Regions from separate parts of the Clostridium sp. CM038 genome, predicted to be linked through region 1. Evidence: riboswitches for the same ligand, from Rfam matches in the RefSeq annotation. Region 1 holds a riboswitch; the other holds the start of a gene.
What was found. Region 1 has a riboswitch for FMN ahead of ribD (bifunctional diaminohydroxyphosphoribosylaminopyrimidine deaminase/5-amino-6-(5-phosphoribosylamino)uracil reductase RibD). Riboswitches for the same ligand answer to the same signal wherever they lie in the genome.
Positions count from the first base shown of each region.

Region 2: it holds a riboswitch for FMN, as region 1 does, so the genes downstream of both, ACWJKS_RS01070 (ECF transporter S component) here and ribD (bifunctional diaminohydroxyphosphoribosylaminopyrimidine deaminase/5-amino-6-(5-phosphoribosylamino)uracil reductase RibD) in region 1, are expected to answer to the same signal.

Region 1 covers NZ_CM143651.1:3,123,481-3,126,900, forward strand. The annotation lists gene ACWJKS_RS14345 (bifunctional 3,4-dihydroxy-2-butanone-4-phosphate synthase/GTP cyclohydrolase II) at 1-172, opposite strand, end outside; gene ACWJKS_RS14350 (riboflavin synthase) at 257-907, opposite strand; gene ribD (bifunctional diaminohydroxyphosphoribosylaminopyrimidine deaminase/5-amino-6-(5-phosphoribosylamino)uracil reductase RibD) at 892-1,998, opposite strand; FMN riboswitch at 2,292-2,405, opposite strand; gene ACWJKS_RS14360 (hypothetical protein) at 2,511-2,645, opposite strand; gene ACWJKS_RS14365 (amino acid ABC transporter substrate-binding protein) at 2,859-3,420, shown strand, end outside.
Region 2 covers NZ_CM143651.1:240,413-243,832, forward strand. The annotation lists gene ACWJKS_RS01065 (Tex family protein) at 1-1,587, shown strand, start outside; FMN riboswitch at 1,645-1,823, shown strand; gene ACWJKS_RS01070 (ECF transporter S component) at 1,917-2,546, shown strand; partial or broken gene ACWJKS_RS01075 (polysaccharide deacetylase family protein) at 2,658-3,420, opposite strand, start outside.

The DNA.
Region 1 (3,420 bases):
ATATAAGTCCACGTGCATACTTAGCCATAAAATTTATGTTTTCCTGAGTAGCTTTCTCAGCTGCTATAATTAAATCTCCTTCATTTTCCCTATCTTCATCATCTACCACAACAACCATTTTTCCATTTTTAATATCTTCTAAAGCTTCTTCAATAGTATTAAATTTATACATTTTTCCACCCCTTAATTATCACTTTGTGCTGTAATCATCACTTTTGGTGATGTAATATTATTTGCTGTGTCTACAACTGATTGCTTATACAAATCCATTTTTTTCGAGAAAATCCATACCAATAGATTTCTTTTTTTCTGGAGCTTCACCATGTTTAAGCAGTTTTTCAATATACTTCGCCATCATATCACTTTCAAGGTTAACCTCGTCACCTACCTTTTTATTAATTAAAGTAGTTTCCCCTTTTGTATGAGGTATAATTGATACTTTGAAAATGTTTTCATCAACATATGCTACAGTTAAACTAATACCGTCAATCGCTATTGATCCTTTATGTACAATATACTTTAATATATCCACTGTAGTTTCTACAGACACCCAGGTGGCATTTTCTTCGATGCACAAATCTACAATAGTTCCTATTCCGTCAATATGTCCACTTACTATATGCCCTCCTAACCTATCACTAGCCATTAATGCCCTTTCCAAATTTACATGAGAACCAGATTTCAATTCCCCTAAATTACTACTTCTTATAGTCTCCGCCATTACATCTACACTGAAGCTATTTTTATAAAATTCTGTTACAGTAAGGCACACTCCATTGGTGCTAATACTGTCACCAATCTTTATTCCACACATAACCTTTGCAGCTTTTATGGTAATTCTCGCAGACCTCGCACCTTTTTCTATAGACTTTATTTCTCCAATTTCCTCAATTAACCCTGTAAACATCTATTCACGTACCCTTCTATCATAATGTCCTCGTTAAATCTAGTTACTTCAGTATCCGTAAGCAATATAGCATCACTTACATGTTCTATTCCCTGTCCTCCTACTGGAGTCTTACCTGTTGTTCCGCCGAATATTTTCGGGGAAATAAAAGTAATAACCTTATCAACGATGCCTTCTTCTAATGCAGCATAATTTAGAGTACTGCCACCCTCAATCAAAATACTATCTATCCCCATATCACCTAGTACTCTCATTAAATAGTTTAAATTCACTCGGTTATTTTTACTTGGCGTTATAATAACTTGTGCGCCTTTTTGTTTAATAGCTTCAATTTTTGTCTCTTTCGCAAATTTTGTTGTAACGACAATAGTTTTTGTTTTTTCATCACATTTTAACACCTTTGCATCTATTGGTATTTTTGCTGTGCTATCTATAATTATCCTTATTGGGTTTTTGCTAATTATGCATTCTCTTCTTGTAGTAAGTTCTGGATCATCACTTAGGACAGTTCCAATTCCCACCATAATTCCAGTTACCATATGCCTTAATTCATGCACATACGCTCTAGATTTTTCATTACTTATCCACTTTGACTCACCAATAGAAGTTGCTATTTTTCCGTCTATTGTCATAGCAGTTTTCATGATGCAAAATGGCTTTTTATGAGTTATGTATTTTACAAATATTTCATTTGTTTTCTTTATTTCAGTTTCCATTATGCCCGTAGTTACTTCTATGCCACTACTTCTTAGAATTTCTATTCCCTTCCCTGCAACTAATGGGTTAGGGTCTATCATTCCAATTACCACTTTAGATATTTTATTTTGCACTATAGCATCAGCGCAAGGTGGCGTTTTACCATAGTGTGCGCAAGGCTCTAAAGTTACATACATTGTTGCACCTTCTACATTTTCTTTGGCATTTTTAAAAGCATTTACTTCTGCATGTGGTCCACCAAAATATTCATGATACCCCTCACCGATTATCCTATTATCTTTTACAATAACAGCGCCAACCAATGGATTAGGATTTACAAACCCCACCGCTTTTTTAGATAATTCAAGTGCTCTTCTCATATAATAATTATCCAATTTATCACCCCTAATTCTATAATTCTGGTGCCAATCTTCATAAATATTTCTCTCTTAGTATGCATAACTTTGATCAAATAAAATCATATATGTGGCTAAAATAATAAAAGCCCTGAAAACAAAGTTTTCAGGGCTCAATAAGCTAATTATATATCTAGTCAAATCATCACCTATCGGTGCTGTTAAATCATCACCTATCGGTGCTGTTCACTAAATATATTCACAATAAAATATAAAAGCAGTATTAACTATTTTTCATAGTTAATAAATGAAAATCTCCTATATTTATCATTATTCTCCTTCTCTCATCCAGACTTTACTGTCGGCTCTGGAATTAAACCAGATCTACCTTTCGGCTCGCGGGCTATACCGCCGGTTGGGAATTTAACCCTACCCTGAAGGATCTATTAAATTTTCAACTTAAGAATACCACTTTGTTATTTTAATGTCAAGCGAATCTTATAAATATAAACAATTAATCAAAATATTAGCTATAAACACTTTTAAATGATTTATTTGTTTTTTTTATTTCTTGTTTCATTATTTTTAATATTTACATCATTCGTATGCATATCTTTGTCATTATCAGTTCTCTTAATTCCTACTGAAGATAATTGCTCATTAGTAAGTTTCTGCTTTATACTCATTTAAAACACTCCCCTTTCTTCATTTATATTTTCCACTGGAAGAGAGATTTATACTACTATGATTTTCCCATCTATTCTAAAAAATTTATAAATTTTTATCTTGTAATAATTTTATATTTATATATAAGTTAATTAATCTTTAATTTACCGCTTTACATAACTAACGTAATAAAGTAATATTGTATTTATAGAATTCATAAAGGAGTGTTAATAATGAAAATTAAATTTAACTTACTAATTGTGGCAATACTTTCAACCGCTATTTTATCTGGCTGCGGAAACACCCCCACAGCTGATAATTCTTTAAAAGATATACAAGACAAAAAAGAACTAATAATTGGTCTTGATGATAACTTTCCACCAATGGGATTTAGAGATAAAAGTGGTGAAATTGTAGGCTTTGACATTGATATGGCAAAAGAAGTAGGCAAGCGAATGGGCGTAAAAGTAACCTTTAAACCAGTAGAATGGGACGGAATTATATTAAGTCTAAACAATAAAGATATTGATGCCATATGGAATGGATTAACAATAACAGATAAGAGAAAAGAACAAATTGCTTTTTCTAAAGTATACCTTCAAAATAAGCAAACAATTATTGTAAAAAACAAGTCAACTATTTCTAAAAAAAGTGATTTAACTGATAAAATTGTAGGTTTGCAAATGGGTAGCAGCAGTGAAGCTGCACTTGCTAAAGATTCACTACTTACTAACTCACTAAAGGAGGCCAAGAAATATTCAAACAATACAGAAGCGCTACTCGATTTAAACGCTG
Region 2 (3,420 bases), 1.2 Mb from region 1:
TCTGATGATACTACTCCATTTGAAATGTATTATGAGTATAAAGAAGGGGTTAAATCTATTCCACCGCATAGAATTCTTGCTATAAATAGAGGCGAAAATAGTAAGATACTTTCTGTGAAAATCAAAGCCGATAATGATAAGATTACTCAGTACTTAAGAGCTAAATGTTTAAAAGGGAATAATGAAACTGATAAGTATATAGAGTTAAGTATAGGTGATTCCGTAAAAAGACTTATATTCCCATCAATTGAGAGAGAAATAAGGTCCGGACTCACAGAAAAGGGTGAAACTAGCGCTATTGAAATATTTAAAGCTAATTTAAAGGCACTCTTAATGCAGTCACCTATAAAAGGAAAGGTAGTGCTTGGATTTGATCCTGGGTTTAGAACAGGGTGCAAAATAGCGGTGCTTGATGATACTGGTAAGCTTTTAGATATAGCTACAGTATACGCTACTGCGGGCAGTAAGGACGGTATTCAAAAATCTATAGATATTATTAAAAAATTGGTAATTAAGCATAATGTAGAAGTAGTGTCACTCGGTAATGGGACTGCTAGTCGTGAATCTGAAGAAATTTTAGCGCAGATAATTAAAGAACTTAAGGATGAATGCTCAAAAGATTTGTACTATGTTATAGTCTCAGAAGCGGGAGCCTCAGTATATTCAGCGTCAGAGCTTGCATCTAAAGAATATCCAGATATAGATGTATCTATTAGAGGAGCTATTTCTATAGGGCGAAGACTTCAAGATCCATTAGTGGAGCTTGTGAAAATTGACCCGAAAGCTATTGGAGTTGGACAATACCAACATGATGTAGCAGCTAAAAAACTCGATGAATCCTTAAAAGGAGTAGTTGAAGATTGTGTTAATGCTGTTGGCGTAGATCTTAACATTGCAACACCCTCTTTATTAGCTTATATATCAGGGATAAATGCTGCTATAGCTCAAAATATTGTAGCGTATAGAGAAGAAAATGGTAAGTTCAAAACTAGAAAAGAATTATTAAAAGTGAAAAGATTAGGAGCAAAAGCATATGAGCAATGTGCAGGATTTTTAAGGGTTATGGAGAGTAATGAATTTTTAGATAACACCTCAATTCATCCAGAAACGTATAATGCTACTAAAAAATTATTGGATTTTTTAAGGTACACAAAAGAAGATCTTAAATCTTTAAACTTTAAAGATTTGGATGATAGACTAAAAGATATTAATATTAATATGGATGAGCTTGCACAAATATTGGAGATAGGTGTTCCAACTCTTAGAGACATTATTAAAGAAATTAAAAAGCCTGGTAGAGATCCAAGAGAAGAACTACCGAAGCCGATATTAAAAACGGGTGTAGTTCAAATGTCCCATCTTAAACCGGGAATGAAACTTATGGGTACTGTTAGAAATGTGTCTGACTTTGGAGCTTTTGTTGATATTGGAGTTCATCAGGATGGGTTAGTGCATATAAGCCAGTTATCAGATAAATTTGTAAAGCATCCATTGGATGTGGTTAAGGTTGGCGATATAGTAGAAGTTAGTGTGATAGAAGTTGATGAGAAAAGAAAAAGAATATCATTATCAATGAAAAATAATTAATTAATATGTTGCTTATTTTACTGTATTTATATATAATTAAATTATAAAATAAAATTTAATAATCTTCAGGGCGGGGCTAATTTCCCCACCGGCGGTAAAGCCCGCGAGCCGTAAGGCTGATTCGGTTTAACGACATTTTGGAAGAGAGTTTTCCTTCCGAAGTCGTTAAGACAGCACCCTTGGGTGATGATTTGATTCCGAAGCCGACAGTATAGTCTGGATAAAAGAAGATGTGATATATATATATAAATTTGCCCTGGCATAGTACTATGTCAGGGCTTGTATTATATCCATCCCTAGGAGATATAGTTAATTAGGGGGCACTAAAAATGAGAGACGAAAAACTTGTTAAACTAATCAAAATATCACTTTTATCTGTTATGGCTTTTCTTTTGATGTACATTGAGTTACCAATACCGATTTTCCCTGATTTCTTAAAAATTGACATCAGCGACCTGCCAGCACTTTTAGGGGCCTTTGCATTAGGACCAATAGCGGGAGTAGTTATTGAACTCTTTAAAAATATATTACATGGAATGCTAGCTACTAAAACAGCCTTCGTTGGAGAAGTAGCAAATTTTCTAGTGGGTTCATGTTTAGTATTAGTATCGGGATATATTTACAAGGCCCGCAAAAGCAAAGGTGGGGCTATTGCTGGATTATTAATAGGAGCAATTTGTATGTCGATTTTTGCAGGGATATTAAACTATTTTGTTGTTTTACCTTTATATGAAAAAGTATTAGGATTCCCAGTAGCTAGCGTTATAGAAATGGGATCAAAAATAAATCATAACATTGTCGATTTGAATTCTTTCATTATTTGGTCAATTATTCCTTTTAATTTACTTAAAGGAATGGTATTATCAGCAATGACCTTAGCTTTATATAAGAGTGTTTCGCCTATACTTCATAAAGAGAATATGGAGAGAGAATACAAAAGTAGAGAACAAAAAATATAAAAAATACTGGTATATAAATAGGGACTTATTTCAAAGATTTTAAAAAAAGGGTATTAACAAACTAAAGGATGACTTCTGCACAATGCAGAAGCCATCCTTTAGTTTTATTGTTCACCATTCACAATTAACCATGCTTTTAAATGTAGATATGGATGTTTTAGGATATATTCCATATCTATTTAGCTCTAGTAAAGAATCTCCTCTCTTTACGCTTCCATTATTAACAGTAACAGCCATTCGTATTCCTATTGTAGGCAGAAGGGTTAATACATCATCGTTATGGTGTCCATAAGGATAAGAAAGATAATGGCTGCCGGTTAGTTCCGTATTTTTTATTAAATCTTTTTTTACATAATCTAAAGGTTTTGTAATTAAATAACCCTTGTCATTCTCTGTTTTATGTAAATTATGGGTATGGTTTGAATATTCAAATACATCAGTAGTTTCAGAAATATTTTTCCAACTTAAGAATTGTTGTGTTTTAGGATTAAATTCAACACTATTATCCTTGACATAAGATGTAATTAAAAATTATGCAGCTTTAAAATTATATTTCTTCAAAATAGGATAGGCATAAATGTAGCTACTTAAATATCCATCATCAAATGTTATACATACTGATTTTTTAGGTAGTTCCAAATTCCCTAAAAGCCACTGTTCTAATTCAGCTAGATTTATTGTAGTGTATTTATTAGTGTATAAGTAGTCCATTTGTTGCTGAAAATTTTCAAGATTTAATACTACACCATTATTTGTAAATGTGTTTTCTTTTTTCTTTAGTAGATGATGATACATCAATATTGGTATTTTTTTTGACACACCTTCAGTCTGATCAAATGTTCTAACAATCGGATCTTTAAGCGTTGTTGATAAG